DNA from 3 places in the Bacillus sp. V2I10 genome. Region 1 is predicted to be linked to each of the others. Evidence: riboswitches for the same ligand, from Rfam matches in the RefSeq annotation. Region 1 holds a riboswitch; each other region holds the start of a gene.

What was found. Region 1 has a riboswitch for cyclic di-AMP ahead of QFZ72_RS16965 (hypothetical protein). Riboswitches for the same ligand answer to the same signal wherever they lie in the genome.
Region 2: linked by a shared signal. The riboswitch ahead of QFZ72_RS05125 (potassium channel family protein) and the one ahead of QFZ72_RS16965 (hypothetical protein) in region 1 are both predicted to bind cyclic di-AMP.
Region 3: linked by a shared signal. The riboswitch ahead of QFZ72_RS05110 (dicarboxylate/amino acid:cation symporter) and the one ahead of QFZ72_RS16965 (hypothetical protein) in region 1 are both predicted to bind cyclic di-AMP.

The regions. Positions count from the first base shown of each region.
Region 1 is NZ_JAUSYV010000001.1:3,350,939-3,364,177, forward strand. Features, by position in the region: gene QFZ72_RS16935 (CBS domain-containing protein) at 225-641, opposite strand; gene kdpDN (KdpD-like non-kinase potassium sensor) at 657-1,808, opposite strand; gene kdpC (potassium-transporting ATPase subunit KdpC) at 1,865-2,449, opposite strand; gene kdpB (potassium-transporting ATPase subunit KdpB) at 2,487-4,499, opposite strand; gene kdpA (potassium-transporting ATPase subunit KdpA) at 4,620-6,296, opposite strand; gene QFZ72_RS29550 (potassium-transporting ATPase subunit F) at 6,315-6,395, opposite strand; gene QFZ72_RS16965 (hypothetical protein) at 6,517-6,903, opposite strand; cyclic di-AMP (ydaO/yuaA leader) riboswitch at 7,009-7,157, opposite strand; cyclic di-AMP (ydaO/yuaA leader) riboswitch at 7,238-7,395, opposite strand; cyclic di-AMP (ydaO/yuaA leader) riboswitch at 7,426-7,577, opposite strand; cyclic di-AMP (ydaO/yuaA leader) riboswitch at 7,948-8,097, shown strand; gene QFZ72_RS29555 (histidine kinase dimerization/phospho-acceptor domain-containing protein) at 8,340-8,678, opposite strand; gene QFZ72_RS16975 (HAMP domain-containing protein) at 8,666-9,448, opposite strand; gene QFZ72_RS16980 (response regulator transcription factor) at 9,445-10,143, opposite strand; gene QFZ72_RS16985 (YdhK family protein) at 10,407-10,997, opposite strand; partial or broken gene QFZ72_RS16990 (winged helix-turn-helix domain-containing protein) at 11,302-11,460, opposite strand; gene QFZ72_RS29560 (response regulator transcription factor) at 11,473-11,910, opposite strand; partial or broken gene QFZ72_RS16995 (four-helix bundle copper-binding protein) at 12,120-12,443, shown strand; gene QFZ72_RS17000 (TVP38/TMEM64 family protein) at 12,580-13,026, opposite strand.
Region 2 is NZ_JAUSYV010000001.1:1,009,827-1,023,065, reverse strand. Features, by position in the region: gene QFZ72_RS05195 (hypothetical protein) at 101-361, shown strand; gene QFZ72_RS05190 (spore coat protein) at 374-712, shown strand; gene QFZ72_RS05185 (gamma-glutamyl-gamma-aminobutyrate hydrolase family protein) at 994-1,716, opposite strand; gene QFZ72_RS05180 (GNAT family N-acetyltransferase) at 1,805-2,347, opposite strand; gene QFZ72_RS05175 (hypothetical protein) at 2,470-2,685, shown strand; gene QFZ72_RS05170 (YusU family protein) at 2,880-3,146, opposite strand; gene QFZ72_RS05165 ((2Fe-2S)-binding protein) at 3,170-3,901, opposite strand; gene QFZ72_RS05160 (ABC transporter ATP-binding protein) at 3,904-4,713, opposite strand; partial or broken gene QFZ72_RS05155 (FecCD family ABC transporter permease) at 4,787-5,843, opposite strand; gene QFZ72_RS05150 (FecCD family ABC transporter permease) at 5,843-6,844, opposite strand; gene QFZ72_RS05145 (ABC transporter substrate-binding protein) at 7,087-8,088, shown strand; partial or broken gene QFZ72_RS05140 (acyl-CoA dehydrogenase family protein) at 8,236-8,592, opposite strand; gene QFZ72_RS05135 (ZIP family metal transporter) at 8,674-9,399, shown strand; gene QFZ72_RS05130 (TrkH family potassium uptake protein) at 9,433-10,740, opposite strand; gene QFZ72_RS05125 (potassium channel family protein) at 10,768-11,424, opposite strand; cyclic di-AMP (ydaO/yuaA leader) riboswitch at 11,523-11,667, opposite strand; gene QFZ72_RS05120 (response regulator transcription factor) at 11,947-12,627, opposite strand; gene QFZ72_RS05115 (sensor histidine kinase) at 12,631-13,239, opposite strand, start outside.
Region 3 is NZ_JAUSYV010000001.1:1,004,355-1,009,274, reverse strand. Features, by position in the region: gene QFZ72_RS05115 (sensor histidine kinase) at 1-201, opposite strand, end outside; gene QFZ72_RS05110 (dicarboxylate/amino acid:cation symporter) at 330-1,577, opposite strand; cyclic di-AMP (ydaO/yuaA leader) riboswitch at 1,732-1,874, opposite strand; gene QFZ72_RS05105 (alpha/beta fold hydrolase) at 1,992-2,726, shown strand; gene QFZ72_RS05100 (M3 family oligoendopeptidase) at 2,818-4,611, opposite strand; gene QFZ72_RS05095 (twin-arginine translocase TatA/TatE family subunit) at 4,756-4,920, opposite strand, start outside.

The DNA of each region.
Region 1 (13,239 bases):
GACACCGCTTAGATATAAATAGCGAGGCAAATAGCCCGAATCTGCTATTCAGCAGATGTTTGCTAATTACTATGCTAATTTAAATGTTAAAAATGACCTAATATTGTCTGAAATCCCTTATAAATCAAAAAAAGCCTACCAATTATAAAGCTAATTGGTAGGCTAATTCTTAAGTTATTTTACTTGTTATTTCAACCGAACCTGTTAGTTTAATGCAGCCTTTTTTATTTCCTTTTCACTGCAAAAAACTTATCTGCGCAATACTCTATGATTTCCCTTCTTCTAATGATCCCTATAAAGATTCCCTGATCATCCACAACAGGTACGAAATTCTGTTCCATCACTCTCGAAATGATATTTTCCATTTCAGCATCAATGAAAATAGGTTCATTTTTACGATGAAACGGGATGTCTGTTAACCGGATTTTTTCTGTATTATGAAAATTTAAATCAGGTGTGTTCTTAAGCTTCCATAATAAATCTCCTTCTGTGAGTGTTGTTATATACTTCCCCTTATTATCAAGCAATGGTACGGCTGAATAGCGATGATATTCCATTCGTTCAAGCGCCTGTCTCATGGTGGCATGTATATTTAAATAAACAACTTCCTTTTTTGGTATTAGGAAAAAAGCAATATTCAATTTATTTTAACTCCTTTAAGATTGTCCATCTGACACGATGTGAATATCAATATTCTCAGTCTTTCTCATAATGGTATTCACAATGGAACCCTTTCTAATCTCTTCCCATCTTGTTCTCGCTGACTGCCCGAGAAGAATTTGTGTAATGTGATACTGTTTTGCAATATCAATAATGACCTGAGCAGGCTTGCGGCTGCCTTCCTGCTCCAGCAAAAATACAGCATTAAATTGAGAGGCAAGTATTTTCCATTGCTCCGTTCTTTCCCGTTTTTCCTGTGTAAACGCCTCAGGGGAATTCTTCGTTACATTCAGAATAAACAACTGTGCTTTTAGCCGGTTCGCCATCCGCCATCCTCTTCTGATTAATTTCTCAGCAGTTGGTCCATACCCTACACATACCAGGATTTTTTCATGAACACCTATTGGGCCGTTCATCAAATTCCCGCTGATCTGCTCCATTTTTTCGTCTACATCATCTGCTACTTCTCTCAAGGCAAGTTCTCTTAGAGATGATAAATTGGTAACTGTAAAAAAATGAGTAAGGCTCTGCTCAATTTTTTCTGAAGCATAGATTTTCCCTTCTTCCAGCCGCTTCCGAAGGGTTTCAGGAGTAACATCAATGAGCTGAACTTCATGGGCATCCTGAACAAATAAATCCGGTATCCTCTCTCTTACTGCCACTCCCGTTATTTGCTGTACAATATCGTGAACGCTTTCTAAATGCTGAATATTTACCGCAGACATCACATTAATGCCAGCATTTAAGATTTCTTCTACATCCATGTATCTCTTTTTATTTTTTGAGCCCGGAATGTTGGTATGGGCCAGCTCATCAATTACAATAACCTTTGGTTTTCTTTGTATAATGGCCTCTACATTCAACTCTCTAAAAATACTTCCTTTATACTTCATCTCTTTCAGAGGAACCATTTTAATATCTTTAATCAGTTCTTCTGTTTCTTTTCTTCCGTGGCATTCGATCAGACCAATTACAACATCGTTTCCCTCCATCTTTAAATCATGGGCATCCTGAAGCATTTTATATGATTTTCCAACCCCAGGCGCCGCACCTACATACAGCTTTAACTTTCCCCGTTTTGATTCAGCAATTTCATCTAAAAGTTCTTGCGGAGTTTTCCTTCTAAAGTATGGATGTTTTTTACTCATCCCTCTCACCTCAGGAAGATGAATAACCTCAGCTGAATCTAGCTGAGGTGCACTCATCATTCATTTATCATGTTTTTTAAATCTAAATTTAATTGAAGAACATTCACTTTCTCTTCTCCAAAAAGACCAAGCTCTCTGCCCTGACTATGTTTCTTCACTAATTCTTCTAGTTTCGATGACTCAATACCTGTTTCTTTAGAAATCCGCTTTATTTGAACATAGGCAGCATCCGGGCTAATATGAGGATCCAGCCCAGAACCTGAATTCGTCAAAAGGTCATTTGGTACATCGCTGATTGGTGTTTCAGAGTTGTTTTTCTTCCATTCATCAATTGATTCTTGCGTCCGTTTCATCATATCTTCATTTGAAGGCGCATAGTTATTCGATCCCGAACCTGCACCGTTATATTCAATGCTTGAAACTCTGCCATGAAAATAGGCATTCCCAGTAAATGATTGCCCTATAAGCTCTGAACCTATTACTTTATCACTTTCATCATAAATCAAACTTCCATCAGCTTTTGCCTGTGCAACAGCCTGAGCAATGCCTGTTACGGCGAGCGGGTAAAGAATGCCGCATATCGCTATTAAAAACACGGTCATACGGATGATCGGACCAACAATTGATTGTCTTTCTTCCATCTTAAAATACCTCTTTTCTTCCTATTTAAATATCAGTCTATAAAATAAGCGCAAGAGCTAAATCAATCACTTTGATTCCAATAAACGGCACAAGCACTCCACCCAACCCGTATATCAGCAAGTTTCTGCTTAATAATGCATTCGAGCTCATCGGCTTGTAGCTTACCCCTTTCATCGCGAGCGGAATCAGAATCGGAATAATAACAGCATTAAAGATCAGAGCTGAAAGAATCGCTGAGATTGGGGAATCAAGTCTCATAATATTAAGCACATTCATTTCCGGTATCGCAAGCATAAACATGGCAGGGATGATCGCAAAATACTTTGCAATGTCATTTGCAATACTGAACGTTGTCAACGCACCGCGCGTCATTAATAATTGCTTGCCGATTGAGACGACTTCAATAATTTTAGTAGGATTGGAATCAAGATCAACCATATTGGCAGCTTCCTTTGCTGCCGCTGTTCCGCTATTCATCGCAAGTCCTACATCCGCTTGTGCAAGAGCTGGTGCATCATTTGTTCCATCACCAGTCATGGCAACAAGCTTTCCTTGTGACTGTTCATATTTAATCACTTCAATTTTGTCTTCAGGCTTGCATTCCGCAATAAATTCATCAACACCCGCTTCCTTTGCAATGGTCGCAGCTGTCAGCGGATTGTCTCCTGTACACATGACTGTTTTAATCCCCATGCTCCGCAGCTGGTCAAAACGCTCTTTCATTCCAGGTTTAACAGTATCTTTTAAATAAATTAAACCAAAGATTTGATCGTTCATTGCAACCGCAAGCGGTGTGCCTCCTGCCTTTGAAATCTCCTCTGTTTTATTATCTAAATCAGATGGGATCGTACCCCCTATAGAAGACACCCATTTCTTAACGGCATCTACTGCTCCCTTTCTGACCACTCTTCCATCAGTCAGGTCCATTCCGCTCATCCGCGTTTCTGCCTTAAATTCGATAAATGTTCCGCCTATCGCGATATCCGTCTTATAGGAAAGCTGTTTCTTTTTCAGCAGTTCAAGAACAGAACGCCCTTCAGGCGTTTCATCTTCTAACGAGCTGATGGCCGTCCACTGGGCGAGATCCTGCATAGCTTGATTTCCGACCGGAGTAAACTCACTTGCCATCCGGTTCCCAAACGTGATCGTGCCTGTTTTATCTAAGATAATGGTATTAATGTCTCCTGCTGCTTCTACCGCTTTCCCTGACATCGCAATCACATTAAACTGGGTAACCCTGTCCATGCCGGCAATACCAATTGCAGAAAGCAAGCCCCCTATTGTTGTTGGAATTAAACAAACGAGCAAGGCAATCAAAACAGGAATTTCGAGCTGAAATCCTAAATAATTCGTGAAAAAAGGCAATGTTACAACGACAATCATAAAAATAAGCGTCAGGCTCGTTAAAACGGTATTCAACGCAATTTCGTTCGGTGTTTTTTGACGCTGTGCTCCCTCAACAAGGGAGATCATTTTATCAAGGAATGATTCACCAGGATCACTCGTAATCCTTACTTTGATCTGGTCGCTCACCACTCTTGTTCCGCCTGTTACTGAGTTGAAATCTCCTCCAGCTTCTTTTATGACTGGTGCAGATTCTCCAGTAATTGCTGACTCGTCGACAGACGCAAGCCCTGAGATGACTTCTCCATCACCTGGTATAAACTCCCCTTGTGAAACAATCACTACATCCCCTTTTCTCAACTCGGTTGAATCTGTTTGTTCAATTTCTCCATTTGGTTTTACTTTGTTGGCTCTCATTTCTTTTTTCGAATTCTTAAGGGAATTCGCCTGAGCCATTCCCCTGCCTTCTGCAAGAGCTTCAGCAAAATTGGCAAACAGCACAGTGAAAAGCAAAATCATTGAAACGGTCAGGTTAAACCAGACATCTATTTCGCTATTCCCAAAGGCAGACGGTAAAAAAGTCAGAAACAGCGTCAGCACAAACCCAATTTCAACAATAAACATAATCGGATTCTTTACCATGATTCGCGGATCCAGTTTAAAAAATGAATCTTTTATCGCTTTTGTGATGAGCGCTTTATCCATAGATTTTTCTTTATCAGGCTTTTTATCATGATTCAGATCAGGTTTTATAGGGATGACACGTTCAAGTTTTTCTTCAGTCAAAACGGATGGCTTGCTCATTTTGGATCCTCCAATAAATTTTTATAATGTTAATAATTCAGCAACAGGCCCAAGAACTAAAACTGGAAAGAATGTCAAAGCGCATACTATAAAAATGGCTCCGACAAAGATCGTTCCAAATAAACTAGTGTCTGTACGGAATGTGCCTGTTGTCTCTGGTACAAGTTTTTTAGATGCCAATGATGCTCCAACCGCAAGCATGGCAATGATTCCAAAATATCTGCCTATGAACATGACAATGCCGGTTGAAATGTTCCAAAAAGGAGTCGCATCACCGAGTCCCTCAAATCCTGAACCATTGTTGGCTGCAGAAGATGTATACTCGTAAAGCACTTGAGACAAGCCGTGAAATCCCGGATTTGAAATCCCGCCTGATCCTAGAGGTGTATATAAAGCCAGTGCAGTAGAAGCCAGAATTAAAAATGGGTGAATAAGCAGCGTAACTGCAATTAGTTTCATTTCTCTTCCTTCTATTTTTTTGCCCAGAAACTCTGGCGTGCGCCCCACCATCAATCCTGATAGGAAAACTGCAATCATCGCATACATGATGATGTTCATAAAGCCTGCACCAACTCCGCCAAATATCGTATTCAGCAGCATGTTTGATAATGTAAGCATCCCTGTAATTGGCGACAAGGTATCATGCATCGTATTGACTGCCCCTGTTTCTGATGCTGTTGTGACAATCGCGTAAAGTGTTGACTGTACGGTACCGAAGCGAACTTCTTTTCCTTCCATGCTTCCGTCCGTTTGCTCGAGACCTAATTCTGATAATCTTGGATTGCCTTGGAATTCCGAAAGGAGCGCTGTTCCAAGAAATACCACAAAAATCATCGCCATTGCCGCAAAAAGAATTTTCCCTTGTTTAGCGTTGCCAACCATTTTTCCATAGGTAAACGGAAGGGATGTTGGAATTAATAGCATCAATAGAATTTGCAGCAGGTTACTCACCCCATTTGGATTTTCAAATGGATGTGCTGAGTTTACTCCGAAAAATCCTCCGCCATTATTGCCAACCTCTTTAATGGACAAAAGGGAGGCAACAGGTCCCCGTGCTATCGTTTGTTCAGCGCCCTCTACTGTTGTTGCAGTAACACTTGAATCAAGCGTTTGCGGAACCCCTAAGAAAACGAATATAAGAGCTGTCACAAAAGCAATCGGCAAGAAAACACGAGTGATCGATCGAATTAGATCAACAAAAAAGTTACCAAGGCTATTTCCTGAAAGACCTCTTATTAAAGCAATTGCAGCTGCAAATGCTGTAGCCGGTGCCACAAACATCATGAAGGTGATCGCAAGCATTTGGGATAAATAAGACAATCCGCTTTCTCCGCTGTAATGCTGCAGATTTGTGTTAGTCATAAAGCTGATGGCTGTATTAAAAGCAAGAGTTGGATCCATTCCTGCTATTTTACTAGGATTAAGCGGCAAGCTTCCTTGAAACCTAAATACGAGATAAACGATAAATATCATAAATATGTTGGTTAATAGGAGTGCAATTGCATATTGTTTAAAGGTTTGATTTTTCTCTTTTATGCCGCTGATTTTATAAATTACCTTTTCAAATGGATGAAATACGGCATCCAGTTTAGTAGAATTGTAGTTAAAAGCCTGAGCAATATAGAGGCCCATTGGTTTTGCCAGCAGCACGGCTGCCGTTAATGTAAGAATGATAGAAATGATGGATAGTACGCTCAACGTCTTTCCCTCCGCAAGTTAAAATTTTTCTGGATTTACTAATGCATATAATAAATAAATGGTTACTGCTACAATGCAGCCTGCTAAAACGATCATCATTTCTCTTCACTTCCTTCTTTAACAACATGACTAGACCATGTAACGAACCCGGCCATTGTCAGTGTAAGAGTTGCAAATATGATGATCATGATTCCATCAAGCATAGTGGTTCCCCCATTTCTCATTGATTCAGAAAATAACCCAAGTGATCTTGTTTTGAATATAGAACTTGTTTTGCTCCAATCAGCTCATACAGCTTAGTCGGATAGTGAGAATTTCTAGTAATCACCGTGATTGGAGCGCGTATACTCGCTTGAAGAATTTGAATTAGATTGCACGTATCAGCAATCTTATCCTCTAGTAATAAAACTCGTGTTACCGGTAAGTGAATCAAAAGATACTGAGCATTTTGTTTAATAAAGTAAATGTCTTTAAATCCCCGCTTCTTCAAATGACTTTGTACACTATAATCACCCGTAATAAATGCCAGGGATGATACTTCCGGATCAATTCCCTCCAAGCACCCAATCCTTGAATAACTTGGAATACATATGAGCATTGTCGACATTCACATTCCCTTCCCTTTCGGAAACATCAAAAAAGCCACGGAAGAGGGATCTCTTCCGTGGCTTTAGGCTTCACTAAATAAACGTGCTTTACCACTGCGATTTTGATTTTCCCTCACAACGCTTTCGGAGTTAGCTGTCGGATTCGGGCTATGAGAGTAGCCCTACCATTTTTAAAATGGACTCACCCCTAGTGACAATTCGTCACACAAAATTGGGTCCCCCGATTTCAAAAGAAATTAAGCGATTAGGTATTTTTTGAAATTATTCAATTTTTTAACATTAACAAAGCGCACAAAAGAACACTGAGGCTTACACGCAGTGTTCTTCACAAAGGTATCCTCTCTCGAACGCTTACGAAGTTAGCTGTCGGATTCGGGCCATTGAGAGTAGCCCTACCATTTGAAGATTCAAATGGACTCACCCCTAGTGACGATGTGTCACAAAAACTTGGGTCCCCCGCTCCTACTAATAGGATTAAGCGATTATAGAATTTAATTTATAAAATCGTTGGTTCTTACACCGTCCCTTCTCTTATGACGCTTACGAGGTTAGCTGTCGGGTTCGGGCATAAGAGTTGCCCGTCTTTCGCTGTTTGCGATCGATTCACCCCGCGTGCATGAAATCACACTTCATTGGGTCCCCCGCTCCATTCAGGATTAAGCGATTTGCATTTCATGAGAGTAATATTACTCCTGTGTATGCTGGTTGTAAAGAACGTAAAAAGTTTGAAAAATCGCAAAAAATATGTAAATATCCTCAAATAAATTCAAAAATCAGAGTAAATAGGACTCACACTAACTAATTCATCATTTTACTGCTGAATACGTATGTATTATAAATTAATCTCTCTAAATATACATAGAATTTCAAATTATAAAGTTTATGTAAACACAGTTTTATTTTCATTTTCTTATTTTGCAAGAAAGAGAGAGATTGCGAGATAAAGAGAGAGAATATGGAAAAAACAAGAATTTTGGAGAAAAACAAGCTAAATCCCTCTCTTTACAAGCTTAGATTTCCAAGTATATGATAGGAACAATTTTATTCCTAAATCGCAGAATCCTATTTTGGAGCGGGGAAACCAATCAGCAGCATAGCTTTTGCTGCATGGGGGAAGCCAAGTAATATCTGGCAGGGCGACTCTAACCGTCCTAATCCGTCAGCTAACCCCGTATGCGTTGTTGGAGAGAGGAAGGTGCGATCATTATAGAGTTTGCTGATAAGACAGCAGCCCTATGATACTAGCGATACTAAACTTCGATTTCTAAAACAAATGTATTTAGTTTCATAAAAAAAATCGAGGTGATCTTATGTTAGCAGCGATTGAACTTTTAGAAGAAATCCATAGAGAAATAGCAGAAACACATGTAGAATTACTGCACTTGCAATTTGTAGATCTTGAAGGGAATTTAAAACATGTCACGATAACAATTGATCAATTAGAAGATGCAGTTGATGCCTGCTCTAACCGCCTGCCATCCGTAAAAACCAGTGGACAATTACGCGGAATATCCATTTCTAATTTTATCCCTTTTTCTTTTGCTTTTAAATGTACTTTGTTAACTGAACTGGAGATAATATCGGATAAATCAAGCCATTCAAAATGTAAATCCAGCTTACCCTCTTCCATTTTTGCTAATTCAAATAAATCATTTATCAGTGATGTTAAACGAGTGGCTTCATCACTAATAATTTCTAAATAAAGCTGTTTTTCTTTCTCATCGTTATATAAACCTTTATTTATAACTTGTGCGTATCCCTTTATATAAGAGATTGGATTGGTGTTCGCAGCTCATGTGAGATATTCGCAAAAAATTCTCTTCTGTTTGTACGATACTCTTCTAACTCATTCCCAAGTTCTGTAATGGCTTTAGCAAGTGAACCAATTTCATCTTGAGAAGAATGAATAAGTTTAGTCGTTAACTTTCCTTTTGCTATTTCTCGCGTAGCAAGCTCCATTTGTAAAAGAGGAGCTGATAATTTACGCGATAGAAAAAATATAAAACCTACTGCTATTAGCAGTGACCCTATTACCGAAACTGAAAGCCAAGAACGTACTTGCTCTACAGAAGAATTAATGCTCTCCATATTCGAAACAACTACTAATCCGCCATTTATCTCATTGTTTATTATGATTGGTTTAGCAGCTATTAAATAACGATTGTCCGTCTTTCTATCGCTATACTCCATTTTTAAATCCTTTTTATCTAATATAGGAGACAAAATTTCTTCTTTTACCTCATTTCCTTCTCTAAAATCCATAATTCCTGTACTTTTTAGTATTTTACCTTCTCTATTAAAAACAAATAAATCCGAGTTACTGATATTAGACAACATTTCAAACATATGATAGGAACTTTCATCTTCAACATCTTTAATTGTTTCTGTATATTTACTGGCGAAATAATTAATTTCCTCTTGTTTCTGATTATAGTAAAAACCTCTAAATAACTGATCGATTGTATAAACCATCGGAAATAAAACTGCCAAGAAAAGAATCATAATGATCCCGCCAAGCTTAACGGTAATACTATTTAATTTCATAGAGATTCATCCGGCTCTTGAAATTTGTATCCCACATCCCAAATGGTTTGAATCGGATTATAATCCTGGCCTTTTTCCCTAATCTTAACACGAATATTTTTGGTATGAGAATCCACCGTTCTTGTATCTCTGTAGTCGTTATAACCCCAAAGAACATCTAATAACACTTCTCTTGTAAAAACTCGTTTAGGATTTGCTGCAATTGTATGCAGCAATTCAAATTCTTTTGGCGTAAGATCTAATGTATCTCCAGCTACTGTGACTATACGGCCGTCTGTATTAAGGGTAAAAAAACCATTCCCAAAGGAAAGAGCAGCTTGAGACTCCTCAATATTCATTTCCGTTCTTCTTATCAATGCTTTGACCCTGGCAGAAAGTTCTTCAGGCTCAAATGGCTTTATCAAGTAATCATCCGTACCAATTTCCAGACCATAAACCTTATCTTTTAGCTCATTTCTTGCAGTAAGCATAAGAATTGGCGTTGATTTGATCTTCCTAATTTCACTGCAAACTTTCCACCCATCCATACCAGGCAGCATAATATCTAAAATGATAAGATCAAATTGTGAAGTCCTTATTAAGTCTATAGCTTCCTCTCCATCACTTGCTTCAAAGATTGAAAAATCAGCTGAGAGATATATCTTTAATAGATTTCTCATATTCCATTCATCATCTACAATTAATAGTTTTTTCATCAATGTCTCCTCTATTGAAATTTACTTATCTGCTGAATTTTATTGATTATCTAATAATATTGACTTCCTCCGATAAAAAAAGGATTAAGATTAAGAATTTTCTCCCCTGAATAATCTTAATATAAAATGTATATTTAAAGAAATTATGGACTTTCTAAATATATTCTTCAATTTTTCTTTTTTCTATTTGCTAATATACTTTACATAAAAAGAGCTTATCCTATATTAGGAATAAGCTCTTTTAAAAATACATTGACTTAATTTTAGTCAGCCGGAGATAATTCGCTCTCAGTTACCCATTTATGGTTCTTAACTTCTTCTTTACCGGTTGTCGGTGTGAAATCAACCATATACACTGTCGTTTTCTCGGCTGAATCAATTTCAGCTGTAGCCCCATCCATACCTTCCATATGGCTTGCCTCTATTGTAGATTCTGCTCCTGGTTCGAAAGGCTCCTCATCTGCATCTTTAATCTCTTCATGAATGACCCACTTATGATCTTCCACTCTTTCTCCACCAGTTGTTGGAGTATATGAAATCGTATAAACAGTGGTATCATATGCACCAACAATTGTTGCTTCAGCACCCTTCATGCCTTCCATGTGATCTGATTCAATAATCGCTTTACTTCCAACTTCAAAAGTTGGATTTTCTGCTTCTTTCAAACCTTCTGGTACCTCTCCGGAACTGTCCATGTCCATATTACTATGATCCATGCCTTCCATGTTCTCTTTTTCTTCTGTGTTTTCTTTTTTTTCAGTGTTTTCATCATCATTTGAGCAGGCACCCAAAATTAAGAAAAGGGCTGCAAATAATGATAAGCTCATGGATTTATTCATTCTTTTTTTCAGCATGTTAAAATGTCCTCCTTTATAGTTTAATAAATATCATAACAATAAGATTTGCAGAAAGTGTGGAGTGCGCTCAGGTCAATACAAAAAAGAGCACTATACTCTGTTTCCCCATTTGATAACATAAATCCTCTCCAAATTAGGAAAGTACTAATTACTTCCTGATGCTATAACCCAATAATTATTCATATATTCACTGGCTATTCAAATAACCATGAACAACTATTAATAGGATCAAACAGCATTCTTTATAACAAATTAATTTTAAAAGCTCCCAATCGACCTCATACTATTTTTTATATTAGGATTATTCAATCCATTTATATCCGATTCCCCTTGCAGTCTTCAAGTGCTCGTCTACAGGAAACTGAACGCTTCGCAACTTTTCTCTTATATTCCTCATATGTGAATCAACCGTCCGAGTATCGGTATACTTGTATTCCCAGAATTGCATGATTAATTCCTCTCTAGAAAAAACTTAGTTAATATTCTGCAGAAAATTTACTATAATGAAATATTCCTTTTTAGTGGTATAGATTAATTCACCCTGATATTTAATTTCATACGATTTATCGTCTAATTCAAGGCCTTTAAATTTTAAAGCGGAATTTCTATATGTTCTTCTTAAAACTGTGTTTATTTTAGCCAATAGTAATTCAATATCATATGGTTTGCTAATAAAATCATCTACTCCTGAGTGATATGCATTCAAGATATCATTTTTATTCTTATTAGGAGATATTAAAAAGATAGGGACATTTGAAATCGATCTTGTTTTATGGCTAAATTCTGTTCCATATTGAGTTTCCTCTTTTACATCTAATAAAATAAGGTCTATGGCATCTTCATGAAGAAGCTCGGTTGTTTCAAGTAAATCCAGTGTTTGTTTAACACGAAACCCTTTCTTTACAAGAATCGGTAATAAGTGTTTTGATTATATGTTTCTTCTCCAATTAATAGAATTGAATTCAAAGAATCTCCCTTCCCTTCAATTCATTCATTAGCTTATTATGAATTGTAATTGTGCAGAATTAATGGAGTTTTTCATTAGGACCAATTTTAAGTTTTATATCTCTTTGAATGGGAAATATAGTAGGCGTAAGCGAATTAAAAGGAGATGTTAACATGCAGAACCATTATGAATGTATTAAAGCCTGTTTGGAATGTGTTGAGGCTTGTAATGTTTGTTTCGACAAATGCTTATCAGAAGAAGATGTAAACATGATGAAAGAATGCATTCGCCTTGATCGAGAATGTGCTGATATTTGTTCATTTGCAGCTTAAGCTATGATGAGAAACAGCGAATTTGCTCAACAAATATGCCAATTGTGTGCAGAGATTTGTGAAGCATGTGGGAATGAGTGTAAGAAACACGACCATGATCATTGTCAAAAATGTGCCGAAGCTTGTTATAAATGTGCCGAAGAATGCCGGAAAATGGCAGCGTAATAAATACTTGCAACTTCAAAAGCACCTGTTTATTCATTCAGGTGCTTGTTTTTATGGCACGTTTAATTAGATGTATCGATCAACTTTCTTAATGTGGGACCTTTTTAACAGAGGGTTCTCTTCTTTTTATAGGTCCTCACTTCATTTTCTTTATCTTTTTATAGCAAATAAAAATCCCATAACAAGCAGCTAAACTCAGGATTATTTTTCCTTGCACACTTACAGTTGTGACTTGATAAACAGCATAGGACTCCATAAGCATCGCTGGTAATTTACCTATTGTGCTCCCAAGGAAAAAAACAATTATAGAAACACTACCAATCGCAGAAAAAAAGGTAACAATTCCCGATGGAATAAAAGGCATAATTCGTAATGATAGGATCAGTAAAAATGCATCTTTGCCGTTAAGATGCATGAGTGAGTTAACACGGGGATGCCCTTTTAGCTTTTCATGATATATACGTTTAAATCCTTTACGATATAAATAAAAGGCAATTAAAGCACCTATTGTTTCACCAATAAAAGATATGATTGTTCCTTGCCAAAAACCAAAAAAAATAAGGTTAGCAGCTGTAACAAACACGCTCGGCACTACACCTGCAATTGAAACCATAATATTTATAAGGATACTTATTATAATTGCTATAGAGGAGTGGTTTTCAAAAATCTGAATTAATTCTTCTTGGATAAGATGTCACCTCAATATGTGTTAAACTATTAGTAGAGTTGTATTTGTTACTAATTCTATCCGTTTTTTTCTTGCTAATCCATATATTCTAGTACGTTTTGTGACTAA
Region 2 (13,239 bases), 2.3 Mb from region 1:
TTTTAAGCTCATTTGCAATGCCCGTCACTAAAATTCCGTATAGTATTTTATGGATGAGGAACGATAAGGAAGAAAATGTTTGAAGGAGGTTATATATACTATGCAACAACAGCAGAATACAGGCACACAGCAAGGGATGATGCAGCAGCCGCCGTCTGTCATTACAACAAAAGATCACCTTTATTTAACAGATATGCTTTCATGGAACTTGCTTGCCATGAAAAAAGCTCACTTCTTTGCATCACAATGCAGTGATCAGCAATTAAAAAGCGAGCTTGAGAAGGTTGGAAAAATGCATGAACAGCACTATTCTAAAATTTTAACTCATTTAAATCCAAATCAGAAAGCTCAGCTTCAATAGGAGAGGTGCAGGATGAATAATAATCAGAACCAGACCAAAATCGGCAACCCTGAAACACAAGTACCTAAAACCCCTCAAATGAATGACCGTGACTTTATTAATGAACTGCTGGCTACCGAAAAATATATGACAGATTCTTATTGCACTGTCCTAAATGAGATGAGCCATGATTCTCTTTATCAGGATATTCAGGGAATCTTCAACGAAACTCAAAATTGCCAAAGAGAATTATATAATGTGATGTACAAAAACGGCTGGTACAAGCTTGAAGCGGCAGACAGCCAAAAGCTTCAGCAATCTTATCAGCAGTTTGCTGATTATCTGCAGCAGCAATCACCTTATCTTCAATAAAGAAAAGCAGAATCGACTGGTCAGACCCGACAGACAGGATAAGAATTTCCCCGGAAGACTCTGAAATTCCGGGGTTTATACTCATATTTATTGGTTTGCACTTATTTCTTGATTTACAACCTTTATTCCTAGACTTTTCGTATTAATTCCCACACTTTTATATTCAATTCCGAGACTTTCTAAGATTATTCCAAGACTTTTACAAATAATTCCGTACAATTGTGAACATCCACATTTTCAAGAATCAAACCAAAAAAAATGGAAGCAGCATTATGCCGCTTTCATTTTTTTCTGCATTTACCTACAAATGTTTTAAACAGGTTATGCATCGCCTCATCCTGGGCAGCCATTTCCTCAGGATGCCATTGAACAGCAAGCACATACCACTCATTATCGGTTCCTTCAATTCCTTCGATAATGCCATCAGTTGCCTTGGCTGTTGCCACTAGTCCATCTGCAAGCTTTCCGACAGCCTGATGATGCATACTGTTCACACGGACTGTTTCTGTTCCAAAAATGTTCTGCAGTTTGCTGCCTTTCTCAATCATGATTTCATGAGTTGGATTTGGGCGGTCAGCTGTTTGATAATGCTTAATCGGATTCTCGTAATTGCTTTCAATATCCTGGGTGACCGTTCCTCCAAGAGCTGCGTTAAGCATAGCTATGCCCCTGCAGATTCCAAATACGGGCTTTTTATTTTCTTTCGCATATATCACAACTGCTATTTCCATTTCATCCCGCGTGCTATTTGTTTTTCTAAGTTTCGGGTCTGGGTCCTCTCCGTAAGAATGAGGGTCCACATCCTCCCCGCCGCTTAAGATGAAGCCATCGCATTTTGACACAATAACCTTTGCCATTTCATCATCTACAAGAGGTATGACGACCGGAATGCCGCCCGCCTGAATGACAGAACTGATATATTTTTGATGCACATGCACGCTCGGTATATCTCCGTGATCGACTACTGAGCTTGATATGCCTATAACTGGTTTTGAATCGTCCATTGGTGTTCACTCTCCCTGGCAATTACTCTTCTTAATCTATACCCCTCACGATCCCAGGTCGAATCCGCTTTTTATCATTTTATAAAATTTACCTTTTTGCAGATCGTTCTTCCCACTCTTCCCGCAATAAACCGATTCTGATGGAATCGTAGTATTCTCCATTTACCACTCTGCATTTTCTCATGCGTCCCTCTACTGTCATGCCGAGCTTTTCTCCCACTTTGATCATTCTTATATTTCCAGACCATGTTGTATAGCCGACTCTTACAATGGGCAATGTCTCAAATAGGTGATCTATCCATAAACGGAAGGCTTTCGTTCCATGTCCATCGTTCCAATAAGAAGGATCATAAATGCCTATCCCCATTTCAAGCCATAGTGAAGGCTCGTGTTCCCAATAATAGCTTACTGTCCCGATGATTTTTTTACCTGCAACGATCGCCCAGTAATCTTCTTGATTTACGATACTGTCTTTCTGTGAAAGGAAGTCTGTCAGAGTAAGATTCTTATGTTCAAAATAAGGTGCATCCCAATTCTTCCACTCAGGATGCTCGTCTTTATACTTGATCTTCCATAAATGAATAAGATCCTTCGTTTCAATTGGACGGATCATTGCTATTGACTGACACATAACTTGTTAGTCCCCCATTTTTACAAGAATTTATTCACTGATAAAAGATTTAGCAGCTCTTTTCCTCTATCAAAATATACAGTATAATCAAAATAAAGGAAAATTTTGGAGTTGATATACCTATGAAAAATTATGCGGCATCCGTGCTAATCTATCTATTTTCTGTAGGTCTTTTATATGCGGCAGGCTATGCATTTGAGATTGTTTGGCTGAAGTGGGAGCACACAGTCACTTATCAGGATGGGTCTATTAAAGCGGTTTCAGGATCCATTATACCCTTTTTCTTATGTGTGCCTATTTATTATTTCCTTAAAAGAAAAGCGCAAGCGCCTGTTTAGCTCAGGCATGGCAGATTATCACCTGGCAGAAAAGGTCCGGGTTTGACTTTCTTGGCGGATTTGTTCTGGCTGTGGAGTGGGGCTACGGAGCAGACATCGAAGCAACAAATACTTTCTTATATCTTAAATCATCAAAAGAGTCTTCCGACGATTAAAAATGAAAAATCTCAGAGCTCTTTCATTGTTCTCTGAGATTATGATTCATTATTATTTGTCTGTGATTTTGCTCGATGCTGTTCATTCAGCTGCTTAATTTCAGAAATAAGCTGTTTGACCTTTTCTTTCTCTGCCGGATACGTTTCATTCCAATGCTTCGCAAGCGGCGGCATGGACTTGGCAATGTGTGAATAAATCACCCAGCTTTTCACTTTTTCCTGAAGCTCAGGCGTCGCCTCTCCAAGAAGCAATTCAGTGTATTTTTCAATCAGGCCATTCAGCGGTTCTTTAAGATTTTCCTGCAACAAAATCTCCTCCTCATCATCCATTAAGTTAAACAATGCTTCGGACAAGTACTGCAGCGATCTCTTTTCTCAGAAGTCAGATAGTAAAGACAGCATGTTTGTCTCGTTACTTGCCCTTGTTCTCTATAGAAAGGCAAGAAAGGGTTTTTCATTCCTTCTCCGAAAAGTTCTCCGTCTGCTTCTTTCACTACATACATATAATCCGCTTGTATTTGCTCTATCGTAACATACTCAGGTATGTTTGCAAGCAGCGTGTTATACATCCATACAACGTAAAGGAAGATATTCTCCCAAAGGATCAGTTTAGAAATTCTAGCTTTCTCTGACACGATAGTCACAATTTTACTTAAGTGATTCCGAAATAACTCTCTCAGAATTTCGTCTCTCCACGCATCTCTGCTTTCTCCAGCAGAAACACACTCCAAAGAATGAAAGTAAAAAGAAGGGAGCCATAAAGGATCCAAATCATCAGTCTCAAGTGTTAAATTTAAAGGGTCAGTATTCATCTTTTTCCCAAAAACAGTCATGGAAAAAAGAGCCATAGCTGCAAGAAAGGCGTAACGTTTAACAAGCATAGACCCTGTAACATTCAATCTGTCTGAATGAATTCTTGGCTGGATCTTAATTAAGTAACTTGAGAGAAAATCAGATTCCAGCAAGTTTGCCGCTTCTATCGATATTGCTGATTCACTTCGACCTAAACTCAGCCTGAATCTCGATAAATGCTCGAGCTCTTCTTTTGAAAAATGGTTCATGATTAAATAGCCGCCTCTTTAATAATGCACCGGCCTCTTCCATGCGGAATGCACAGAGGAGTTCCAAATAGCGGATCCATTGTAACTTCGCAGTTCATTTGAAAAACATCCTTCACCAGATTGCAATTAATAACATGTTCCGGTCTGCCTTCCGCATAGATTTGCTTATCCTTAATAGCGACAATATGGTGAGCATACCTGCAGGCTAAATTAAGGTCATGAAGAACCATAACAATCGTACGCTGTTCTTTTTCATTCAGCTCAAATAACAGATCCAGAATTTCGATTTGATGAGTCATATCTAAATAAGTCGTTGGTTCATCAAGTAAAATAATATCCGTATCCTGAGCTAGAGTCATGGCAATCCAGGCACGCTGACGCTGTCCGCCTGACAAGGAATCAACCGGTCTTTCAGCAAATTCCAGCATTCCTGTAGCATCTAATGCGCTCATAACTGCCTTCTCATCTTTTTCCGTCCATTGTTTGAGCCAATTTTGATAAGGATAACGGCCTTGTTTGACGAGCTGAAGAACCGTCAGGCCTTCCGGTGCAGCAGGACCTTGAGGCAAAATGGCAAGTTTCTTTGCCACTTCCTTTGTGGGAAGCTTCGCAATGGCTTCTCCTTCTAAAAGAACTGCGCCTTTTTCAGGCTTTAAAAGCCGTGCAATTGAACGCAGAAGCGTTGATTTTCCGCAGCCATTGCTGCCTATGAATACAGTGATTTCGCCTTTTGGAATCTCTAAATCGAGCTCATTAATAATGGTTGTTTCTCCATAAGACAATGTGAGCGCCTTTGTTTTAATAGCTGTCATTTACTATCCACTCCTTTTCACATAAGGATTAATTATTAGCTGCGGGATGAATTTCAGATGCTTCGGAAACAGCCTAGTTATTTCTGCTTCTATAAAGCAGGTAGATGAAATAAGGTGCCCCGATCGCTGCAGTGAAAACACCTGCAGGAATTTCAAGCGGAGCAAAAAGGGTTCTTCCAATCAAATCTGCAACCATAACGAGCACCGCTCCGAGCAATGCCGATACAGGAAGTAAAGCACCGAAAGATGACCCTACGAGTCTTCTGGCGATATGCGGGGCAATGAGACCTACAAACCCGATTCCGCCCGCAAATGCAACAGCACTTCCTGTTAATGCAGTTGCAATCAGACAGCAGAATAAATCGATTGCGCTGTACGGCGCTTCCCACACCAGCTGCAAGCTCATCCCCTAATTCCTGAATGTTCACGTTTCTAACAAAAATAAAGCTGATGATGACTAATACGATTGTAATAGGCACCATAATCTTTACTTGATCCCAAGTTGCGGAATAGACAGTTCCTGTAATCCAAATATTTGCCTGCGCCGCGCGGTAGATCGGCCCTTTTATCATTAATAAAGTTGTAAGAGACTGAGCAAGCATAGAAAGTCCAATTCCGACCAAAACGAGTCTTATAGAAGAAGAACCGCCCCTCCATGACAAAATATAGACTAATAAGGCAATGACTGTCGCTCCTATGAAAGCTGCAACCGGCATCCACTGGATCGGTACAGTCAAAGTATTATTTTTATCACTGAATATGGCTAAAAACATCACAACAGCGACGGAAGCTCCGCCGGTAATACCGATGATATCGGGAGATGCAAGCGGATTGCGGATAATCCCCTGAAGAATGCCGCCTGCAACAGCAAGTGATATTCCGACCATTAAAGCAATCAGGATTCTCGGCAAACGGAAGGACTGAATGACAAGCTCATCCATCTCTGTTCCGTATCCAGCCAGTGTTTTAAGCACCTGAATCGGGCTGATTCTCAAATCACCCATACCTGTACTGAAAAGAAAGGTAAACGCAGTGACAAGGAGCAAAACACAGAAGACCGTTAAGGCTTTTTTATCAATAAGGAAAGAAATAAACCCTTTTCCTATTCTAAAAGATTGATAGCTTTTCATTATTTCTGGAACCCCCTGCGCGCGATGTAGATGAAAAATGGTGTTCCGACAAGAGCCGTCATCACTCCTACCGGCACTTCTTCAGGCATCGCGACGAACCTGGCCCCAATGTCAGCCGTCACTAAAAGCACTCCTCCGAGTACTGCACAATAAGGAAGAATCCAGCGGTGATCATTCCCGACAAAGTAACGGGCAATATGCGGAATGACAATCCCTACAAATCCAACAGGACCTGCAATCGCAACTGCTCCTCCTGCAAGCAGAATAATAACAGCAGCCGTCATTAATTTGACGGTGCCTGTTTTCTGGCCGAGCCCTTTTGCGACATCTTCACCCATCATCAGCAGGTTGACCTTGGATGCAAGAAAGACACAGATAACAAAAGCAACTCCAATATAAGGAAGCACGCTATAGAGAAGCTCAAGCTTCCTTCCCTGAACAGAGCCGGCAAGCCAAAATAATACTTGATCCAATGCAGCTTCGTTACTCACAAGAAATCCTTGAGTCAGCGAGGAAAACAAAGCAGCCATCGCTGCTCCGGCCAATGTAAGCTTCATTGGTGTTAATCCTTCTCTCCCAAAAGAACCTGCAAAATAAACAGTGAAAGCAGCTGCTGCCGCTCCTAAAAAGGAAATCCAAGTGAAGGCCTGCAAAGAGCTGACGCCAAACATGGATACGGCAATCACAACAAAGAATCCCGCTCCTGCATTAATCCCGAATACGCCCGGAGATGCCAGCGGATTTTTAGTAAGAGCCTGCATCAGTGCCCCTGCAACAGCAAGGCTGGCTCCAACAACAACAGCTGTTGCTGCTCTCGGAAGCCTTACTGTTTGAATAATTAAATGTTCGTCAGAACCATTAAAATTTGTAAGCGCATTAATGGCTGTTTCCCACGAGGTTTGTGTATAGCCAAGCACGACACTTGCACAAATACTCACTAAAAGCAAAATAAAACCAGTGATAAGTCCAGCTATTTTCACTAAATTAGTCTGTAATAACATATTTATACCTCTTGATGTGAAACCATCACTTCTTAATATTTTTCTAAAGCTATTGTAACAAAGTCAATTGAATTTGAAAATCATTTTCAATTAAATATTGACAATCGAAATCAGAAAAATTAATATTTTATTCGTAAATGAAAATCATTTTCAATTAAATATTGACAACTGATAGGAAAAAAATTAATATTTAACTTGTAAATGAAAATCATTATCAAATGAAAATATGGGGGTAACAACAAATGCAAGCTACATATCAAAAAGCATGGCTGTCACTTATTGCAATCGTTTTATCAGCAGTACTTCTAGCAGCATGCGGAAACAACGAGAAAGATAAAACGGCTGATGATACTGGCAGCAAAGATAAAGAAAGCGAAGCATATACTGTTGAGCATGCAATGGGCACAACTGAAGTTAAGAAAAAACCTGAAAAGGTTGTTATTTTAACAAATGAAGGAACAGAAGCTCTTTTAGCTTTAGGCGTAAAACCTGTTGGAGCTGTTAAATCCTGGTTAGGCGATCCTTGGTATGATCACATTTCAGATGAAATGACAGACGTTGAAGTTGTTGGTGATGAGAGTGCACTTAATGTAGAAGCAATTGCTGCATTAAAGCCTGACTTAATTATCGGAAACAAAATGCGTCAGGAAGACCAATATGAAAAATTAAGCCAAATCGCTCCTACTGTTTTTGCTGAAACCCTTAGAGGCGACTGGAAGGAAAATTTCAGCTTCTACGCTAAAGCATTAGACCGTGAAGAAGAAGGCAAAAAGGTACTTGCTGACTATGATGCCCGCATTGCGGATATTAAAGCAAAAGCCGGCGATAAACTAGATCAAGAAATTTCAGTCGTTCGTTTCATGGCTGGAACAACTCGCATTTATTATAAAGACACATTCTCTGGTGTCATCCTTGAAGAGTTAGGATTTGCACGTCCTGCAAACCTTGAAAAATTATTCTCAGACAATCCGGACGACTTATTCGTTCGCGAAGTAACAAAAGAATTAATTCCAGAGATGGATGGAGATTATTTATTCTACTTCACTTATGCTCCTGCTGAAACAAAAGCGGATGCTGAAAAACAGGCAGAAGAATTTACAAATGATCCGCTTTGGAAAAATCTTGATGCAGTAAAAGCAGGCAAAGCCTACCAAGTTGATGATGCGATCTGGAACACGGCAGGCGGTGTAAAAGCTGCTAACTTAATGCTCGACGAACTTGAGAAAATCGTTCTCGAGAAATAATTTTGTCTCCCAACCAATTTATATACACTAAGAAACCCTTTTAAACGAAAAAAGTCTTCCACCCGGAAGATTTTTTTCGTTTTCTTCTATATATATGCATTCTTAACAGATCCCTTAGATTCAACAATTAAATCATAATATTTTATGGCCAGATTCAACCTGAGACAGAAGATATCCTAAAGCATATGAATAGTGATAATCTGCCTTTCTGTTCAATTCAGGAATGTTTTTATGCAGATAGCCGACAATCCCTGTTTGATAGGTGTCTTGGATTGTTTTTTTATACCCCTCGTTCAGCCAGACTTCCGAGACAACATTTCCAAATTTATCATAGCTGATAAGCTTTGGCTGTCCCTCTCTATCCGTATGCGCTGCACGCTGATCAATTTCTTCAAAACAAAGCATTTGAAATTCTGACAGTCTCTGAACGGTATATTCATAAAGCTCTGCATCCATAAATTTCTTCAGATTAAACAGCAAATTAGCATCCAATTTAATTAGCATCTCTCCCAATGACTTTTTGCATTTTTTGTTAGATATTTGGTAAGCTAACGGTAGATAGTAAGTTAGGAGGGAATCAGTCGAATGCTGCAGGCTGCGATTTGGGGAGCTTTTGCTGGTTCCTCTATTTTATTGGGTGCTTTGCTTGGCATCTATAAGGAGATACCGCGCAAGGTTTTAGGTTTTATTATGTCATTTGGAACGGGTGTCCTGATCGGGGCAGCTTCGTTTGAACTGCTTAGGAAATCAGTGGATGGCGGAGGAATGCTGGCAGCATCGGGCGGATTCATTTTTGGATCTTCAACATTTACAGTGTGTGAATTGCTGATTACAAAAAAGGGCGGAAGCGACAGAAAACGCTCAAAGCAAAACCCGGAAAATCACTCAGGAGTATCCATTTTTATCGGAACTGTCATTGATGCTATTCCTGAGTCGGTTATTATCGGCGTCAGCCTGCTTCAGGAGAATACAGTCAGCTTCTTAATGGTGACAGCTGTTTTCATCAGCAATTTTCCGGAGGGTCTTTCAAGCTCTGTAGGATTGCGTAAAGATGGCTATTCCAAAAAAAAGATTCTTTTCATGTGGCTGATCGTTTTACTTCTTTCTTCCCTCAGCTCATTTCTCGGCTTCTCGCTGCTGCAAAATGCAGACACTGCAGTGATTGCATTTATTGGAGCCTTTGCAGCGGGCGGCATCATTGCAATGGTGGCCTCGACGATGATGCCCGAAGCATTCGAAGAAGGGGGCCCAATCGTAGGTTTGATTGCTTCCTTAGGTGTACTTGCTTCGTTAATCCTCTCAAATCTATAATACAAAAGGCTTCGCATCTGCGAAGCCTTTTTCTCATCCTGTTAATATGTCTTCATTAGGATATTTAATTTTTTGTTTTTGGGGTTTAGTCAGTGTAAATAAAAGCGTAAGCGGCCCTACTTTTCCAATAAACATGATCACGATAATGACTTCTTTTCCTAGATCCGTCAGGTTTCCTGTAATCCCCATCGATAAACCTACTGTGCCGAAGGCTGAAACGGTTTCAAACAGGATTTCCATAAATGTTGCTTTTTCAGAAATGGTCAAAACAAAAATCGCTATTATAACAAACATTAAACTGAACATTGCAATCGCCAGCGCTTTTAGGATATAGCGTGAATGAATGCTTCTTCTTCCAATCGTAATATCTTCTTTTCCGCGTAAAAAGGTTATAGTAGCGAGCACGATAATAATTGCTGTAGTAAGCTTAATTCCGCCAGCAGTTGAAGCACTTCCCCCGCCGATAAACATCAGAATAATCATGAGGAATAGTGTGGCCTCATCAAGGCTTGCCATATCCAATGTGTTAAAACCTGCTGTTCTTGGTGATACCGCCTGAAAATAGGAGGCAAGCAATTTTCCGCCTGATGAAAGCTCTCCGAGAGTTTCAGGGTTTGAGTATTCTACAAAAAAGATGAACAACATGGCAATAACATTGATTACAAGAGTGCCGACAAGCATGATCCTCGTATGCAGGGAAAATTTGCTGAACTTTCTTTTTTTCCATACATCAAGGAGCACAGTAAAGCCGATACCTCCAATAATAAATAAACAAGAAATCACAATATTAACCAAAGGGTCATTCACATACCGTATTATATTATCTGGCCATAGGGAAAATCCGGCATTGTTAAAAGCTGAAATGGCATGAAAAAAGCTGAAGAACAGCCCTTTTGACCAGCCGAACTCCGGCACCCATCGAAAGGATAAAAAAACCATGGCGATGAATTCAATCATGATGGAGAATAAAAATAAGTATTTAACAAGATTTACAACTCCGCCAATCGAAGTCTGATTAAGTGCTTGCTGCATCACAAGCCTTTCTTTAATGCCTATCTTCTTTCCCAAAACCATATAAGTCAGAATGGCAAATGACATGATTCCAAGTCCGCCAAGCTGAATGAGGATAGCGATAATCGTTTGACCGAATGTCGTAAAGGTGCTCCCGGGATCAACGGTTGCAAGACCTGTAACGGTCATGGCAGAGGCAGATATAAATAGCGCATCAAGCCATCTGATGGAATCATGAGTCGCAATCGGCAGTTTTAAAAGCACTGCTCCAAGAATAATTCCAGCTGCAAATACGATGACAAGCAGCTGAGAAGGATTAAAGCGAATCATTTTTTGCAGTTTTTGTGCTCTGATCACCTACATCCCCTCCTCCTCGAAACGGCTGATGTCCTTATTTCGTCCAATCACAAGCAAAATATCACCTGATTTGATAGATTCTTCGGCAGGAGGCGAAACAATCATCTCTTCATCCCGCTGAATCCCGACAATATTACATCCATATCTTGCTCTAATATCTAAATCAATCAATGTTTTACGATGTATTTTTGCTGAAGCAATCAGCTCTACCATGCTGTATTCCTTTGAAAGCTCAATATAATCAATCATTTTTTCTGAAATAATATGATGGGCAATCCGCTTTGCCATGTCACGTTCAGGATGAATGACTTTATTTACACCTATTTTGTCTAAAACCTTCTGATGGTAGTCATTTTGAGCTTTTGCCCATACTTGCGGAATCTCCATTTCTTTCAGCAGCAGAGAGGTTAAGATACTTGCTTCTATATCATCTCCGAATGAAACAAACGCGTGGTCTACATTGCGGACGCCAAGCTGTTTCAGTGTCGCTTCATCTATCGCATTTGCCTGCACAGCAAGTGTTGCATATTGAGAATAATATTGAACCTTTTCATCATCTTTATCGACCGCTAAAACTTCAATCCCCAACTCATGAAATTCTTTTACAAGACTTCCTCCAAAACGCCCAAGACCAAATACAGCAAATTGCTTTTTCAACAGGATTTCCTTCTTTCGATACCAATTTTTGCACACAAAAAGACACAGAGGTCCCATGAACCGCTGTGTCTGATTTTTAAGATCACATTAGTTTCATTATCCTCTCTCAAGAACGCTTGCGAAGTTAGCTGTCGGGTTCGGGCAATGAGAGTAGCCCTACCTGTAAAGGATTCACCCCAAGCTGCAAAAGATGCCAGCAAAATTGGGTCCCCCGCTCCGTAATGGATTAAGCGAATTAAGAATATCTGAAATGTATTTATGAAAGTATCTTACTCCTGTTGAATAGGACAGTAAAGAGCCAATTTTTGCAGAAATTAGTTATAATTGATCAAATATAACCGTTTAAGCGCTCTCAAGTCTCATTTGCTCAGCATATCTGTTTATTTTAGATTCTTTGCAAGGCTGAAATGATGCGAGGAAGTTGTGGTTTAACAGCATATGTTTAAATCAAAGTTCTATCATCTAAAATTGCAGCTCTATCATTAATTTGCAGTTTTATCAGCAGAAGAGTTTGAATTGGTTTTAATTATTTTTTTCATCTTTCCACTTGTACCCTGCTCCCCAAACGGTTTGAAGGTGATCATCAATTGGAAATCCCGTTTTTCTCAGCTTTTCTCTAAGATGACGCACGTGGGAATCTACCGTCCGGTCCTCCGTACCTGCATCATAACCCCAAATAGTCTGAATTAAATGCTCACGATTAAATACTCTGTTTCGGTTCTTTAAAAAGATGCCGGCAAGCTGAAATTCTTTTGGAGTTAAAAGGATAGGCTCATCTTTATAGCTCGCTTCCTGGCTTCGATCATCCCATTTAAGACCCCTGTATTCTATGGCTTGATTATTTTTGACTCTTCTTAATATCGCTTCTATTCTTGCCAATAATTCCGTTTCATTAAAAGGCTTTGTTATATAATCATCCGCCCCTGTCTGCAGTCCTTTTACAATGTCCTCTTTTTGGCCGCTCGCAGTCACCATTATAATCGGAATATCTGAAAAGCTTCTGATTTCTTTACACACTTCAAAACCATTCATTTCAGGCATCATAAGATCAAGAATCATAAGGTCAGGTTCTTCTTTTTGAACAATATCAATAGCGTGTTGTCCTGATGAGGATTTTATGCACAAATACCCTGCAGGTGCAAGATAGAGGGCAAGCAAATCCAGCATCAGTTCCTCATCATCTACAAGCAAAATCTTTTTCATCGTTTAATCCTTTCTAAAGACAATGATAATGGCCGTTCCTGTTCCAAATGTACTTTTTGCCCGGACTGTGCCGCCAAGAGCCTCCACAATTTCTTTTACGATCGCAAGGCCAAGACCTGTTCCTCCGCTATGGCGGGACCTTGATTTATCAACGCGGTAAAGTCTGTCAAACAGATATGGAAGATCTTCTTCAGGAACACCTATTCCTTCATCTGAAATGACAACTTTAATGATCCCGCCTTGTTCAAGAACCCTGATTGTAATGGAAGTCCCTTTTTCAGAAAAATGGATGGCATTGTCCATGATGTTGAGCAGCACCTGTTCGAACCTTGCAGGATCTATCATATGATGAACAGAATAATCCGGAAAAAGAAAATTCACTTTCCTATTTTCTTTGATTAAGATGGGATTTACTTTCGCTACTGTTTTTTTAATAAAGGAGCAAAGATCGATCCGCTCTTTTTCAACCTGAAAAGAATGCTGATCAAGCTTTGCAAGCTCAAATAAATCCTTTACAAGCTTCGATAAGTACTCTGTTTGTTCACTTATAATAGATAGATAGTTCACCTGGTCAGTTCTTGCCAGATCAGGCCTCTTAGCAACATCTGCATA
Region 3 (4,920 bases), 2.4 Mb from region 1:
AACAACATGCTGCATCGTTGTTTCATCATTATGCTTCAGAAGAACATCACGGTGGCTGTTGCCTCTTGCCTGTAGAGCAGAAACTTCTTCATTTACTCTCGTATTGACTAGATTCTGATATAAAAATAAAAAGAGACAGGTTTCTACTACAAGAATGATCGTAAAAAATAATAGCCCAATTTTTATAGCAAGCTTATTCATTTATTAAACTCCTTATTGTTGCACCTCTTTGTTTTACAATACCAAAAAAATTTGCATTTTTCGTGCAAATTAAGGTAATTGAACTTTATATGTAAAAAAAGGCGACCTGCTTAAGGCCGCCTTTCTCATTATGACATTTTTTCTTCCATTTCAGGAATTTTCAAGTCTCCATATTTCTTTTCTGTTTCTGCTACAATCACTGCACATGCCGCATCTCCTGTGATGTTAACTGCTGTACGAGCCATATCCAGCAGACGGTCTATACCGATGATCAAGGCGATGCCTGCTACAGGAAGGCCTACTGAGTTTAAAACCATCGCAAGCATGATAAGTCCAACTCCTGGCACACCGGCTGTTCCAATTGAAGCGAGAACAGCTGTAAGTACTACTGTCAGCAACTGAGTGAAAGAAAGATCAATATTGTAAACTTGAGCGATAAAGATTGTTGCTACACCCTGCATAATGGCCGTTCCATCCATATTAATGGTTGCGCCGAGCGGCTGAACGAAACTTGAGATCGGCTCTGGAACCTTCAGACGCTTTTGTGCTGTTTCCATAGATACAGGAAGTGTCGCATTACTGCTTGATGTACTGAAAGCTACTGCCATGGCAGGAGCGAAATTTTTAAAGAACCAGATCGGGCTTTGCTTTGCCAGAAAAAGAATGGATGAACCATAGGTGACAATAGCATGAATCACAAGTGCAAGCATTACAACTCCCATGTAGAGTCCCATTGCTTTAAGGGCGTCTAAACCTTGACTGCCTACGGCAGTAGCGATAAGACCGAAAGTACCGTATGGAGCGAATTTCATCACTAGATTTACTAAATACATCATTAAATCATTGCCTTGCTCAACTACTTTAAATAAAGTATTTGCTTTCTTTCCAAGAAACGTGATGCCAAGGCCAACAAAAATTGAGAAAATAATAATTTGCAGCATATTACCATCGGCAAATGCTTTAACAGGATTCGTTGGAATCATATTTAAGAATGTTTCTGCAACAGATGGAGCTTCTTCAGCTTTATATTCAGCGGACTTTGTATCGAATTCACCCACATTGCCGGGCTGAATTGTCAGTCCAAGGATTAAGCCTATAACAATGGCTACTGCTGTTGTTACTAAAAAGTAGGTGACCGTTTTAACACCTATTCTTCCTAATTTCTTTGGATCTCCTAACCCAGCAACTCCCAGAGTAATAGAAAAGAAGACTATTGGTACAACGAGCATATTGATTAAGTTTAGAAAGATTTTTCCAAGCGGGGTAAATAGGAACGTGTCTAACTGTTTAAATAAATCCGGAGCCGTGATATTAAGAATGAGACCGACAATGGCCCCCAGAATAAGACCAATGATGATTTTCGTTGCTAGTTTCATATAAAACCTCCGTAAAAAAGTAATAGATAGTGTTTTATTTCCAATAAATAGAGAAGGAGAAACATAAATGTGAGACTTTTTAAAAAATACAAAAAACCGCGAGAGAATTCTCGCGGCTGTATTCGTCAAATTGAATAATTATAACGTTTCTACAGATGAGTCTCTCCAACGCATACGAGGTTAGCTGTCGGATTCGGACGAAGAGTGTCCTACCTTTTGACTATAAAGGATTCACCCCAGTGCATGTGCACAGTTTGGTTCCCCCGTTCCCATTTCAGGATTAAGCGTATATTTATTAAGTTATACTACTATTCTAAGTAAAAGATTTAATTTTGGCAAATATAAAAATTTGTCTTTAGTTGGATTTAAACATAAAATTTAGCAGAAAACGTTATTATTTAAGGAGTTTTAACCATGAAAAAGTGGATAAAAAATATTTTCCTGATAGCTTCAGCAGGTCTGATTCTTTCATTTGCAGGATTTTATATCTGGTCCCAAATCACCTATAAACCTGCTGAAGAACTGTTTAACACTACTAATTTACAGGATCAAAATGAAAAAAGTGGGTATCTGCTGTTTCAGCCTGAAAATCAAAAAACGAATAATGGCATCATTCTATATCCTGAAGCAAAAGTTGATCCGAGAGCATATGCCTATCTTGCAGAGCAGTTAACTCAAAAAGGGTTCACTGTCGTCATTCCTAAAATGCCCTTTAACCTTGCTATTGCAGGCATCAGCAAAGCAGATAAAATCATAAATGATAGAGACGAGATTGAAAATTGGTACATTGGAGGACACTCTCTCGGAGGTGCGGCTGCTTCTATTTACGCGTATGAACATCCAAAAAATATAAAAGGGCTTTTTCTTCTTGCTGCTTATCCGGCAGATTCCAGTGATTTCTCAAACACAGATTTTCCGATTCTGACCATCTATGCAGAACATGACGGATTAACAACCCTGGATGATATAAAAGAAACGAAACATCTATTGTCTGACAATACCTTTTATTACAAAATTAACGGCGGCAATCATGCACAGTTTGGCATTTACGGAGAACAAAAAGGAGATAGCAAAGCACAGATCAATGTCTTTGTTCAGCAAGATCAGATCATTAGAGAAATGAACAGCTGGATCGAGCGGATTGAGTAGAAAAGCGGGGAGATTTTCTCGCTTTTTCTGCATTTACAAGTCATAAAAAAAACGGAAACAGGCAGCTGAACCATGCCGGTTTCCGTTTTTTTTATTTTGTCGCTTCCAAAAACTCTTCCACATCTTGCACAGTCAGCTGAACTGCTTTTTTCCAGAAATCCTCTTTTGTTAGGTCCACTCCTAAGTGTTTCATAGCCAAATCTTCTACCTGCATGGAACCTGTATCTTTTAAAAGAGAAATGTATTTCTCTTCAAATGCAGTTCCCTCTTCCAATGCTTTCGCATATATGCCAAGTGAGAACAGATAGCCAAACGTATATGGGAAATTATAGAACGGCACCCCCGTAATATAGAAATGCAGTTTAGATGCCCAGAAATGAGGATGGTACTCTCCTAAAGCATCACAATAAGCTTCTTTTTGTGCAGCTTCCATTAATTGATTTATTTTTTCCGTGCTGACGATTCCTTTTTTGCGTTCCTCATAAAAAGAAGTTTCAAATAGAAAGCGGCCGTGAATATTCATGAGCAGTGCAACACTTCTTTGCACTTTATCTTCTAATAGCGCCAAACGTTCTTCATCAGATTTTGCTTTTTTAACAGAAGCATCTGCCACGATCATTTCAGCAAATGTTGATGCTGTTTCAGCTACATTCATCGCATAATTGCGGTTAAGCGGATGCACTCCCGCCATAGCATGCTGATGGAAGGCATGGCCCAGTTCATGTGCAAGGGTTGCGATATTTGACGGGGTGCCGGAGAATGTCATGAAGATTCTTGACTGGTCACTTTCGGTAAAACTTGTGCAAAAACCTCCCGGAGCTTTTCCAGAACGATCTTCAGCCTCGATCCAGCGGTTCTCAAATGCCTTTTTAGTAAATGAAGTCAGCTCTTCTCCAAAGTGGCTGAATTGATCTAAGATAAATTCAGCTCCCTCCTGATAGCTGACCTTCGCTTCTTTCCCGCCAATCGGTGCATCGAGGTCGTACCAGCTAAGTTTATCAACACCAAGCAATTCTGCTTTTCTTTTTAAATAGCTTACAAGCGGCTGTTTATTCTCTGATATCACCTTCCACATGACATCAAGGGTCTCGCGCTTCATTCTGTTGATCTCAAGCGGCTCACTCAGAACATCGTCCCAGCCCCGCTTTTCATATACATTCAGTCTAAAACCAGATAGATGGTTCAGCGTATGGGCAAATAAATCTGCACCGCTTCCCCACGCTTTTTCCCATTCTTCAAACACAGATTTTCTGACTGATCTGTCCGCATTTGAAAATTTATTGGCTGCCTGGCCTACAGACAATTCATGTATTTTGCCATCTTCTTTGAACGGTATTTTCACTTTGGAAACGAGAGTATCATAAAGCTGTCCCCACGCATGATAGCCGTCTACTGACAAGGCATTGATCAGTGTTTCCTGCTCCATCTGCAGTTTGTTTTTTGCTCTGTTCCGGCGCTCGGTCAAGGCAAATTTTAATTCAGTCAAGTCTTCTGCATTTACAAGCTCTGGCCAAACCGCATCGTCTACTTGAACGAGCTTTTGATCAAAGGCTGCCAAAGCATTTTGAAACTGAGAGCTGAGTTGAGTAACCTTCCCCCGGAGCACGGAGGCATGCTTATCATTTGTATCCTGAGCCTGCAGACACCCGACAAAAGCTCCTGCCTGCCTCATCCGTTTTGCAATACCCTGAAACTTCTCAAGAATCTCTCCTAAAAGGACGCTATCTTCTTTTGTTTGGGGTACTTTGATGCTCTCTGCCTGCACCTTAAATGAAGGAACATCAAATTCAAGCTCCTCTAAGTACTTTTTAAAAGCAACAGATTTGCTTCCACCTTCAAAAAACACATCTAAATCCCATGTTTCAGCATACGTAGCAGCTTTCATCGCCATTCCCCCTGTTTATGTATTTCGGAACACTAAATAATCCCTCACTTGTCATTATAAAACAATTGACTAAAAATTTGTACAATTCTAATGGCAGGAAGCAAAAAAAAAGGTATGACGAAATGTCATAGCCTCTGCTTGTATTTATTTGATTGTTTTATCTGATTTTGCATCATCGTCGTCCATAAGACCTTTAGTAGCATTCTTAAATTCTCGTAGCGTTTTACCTGCCGCTTTACCCAGTTCAGGCAATTTTTTCGGTCCGAAAAGAAGCAATGCGACAAAGACGATCAACATAATTTCCCCGAA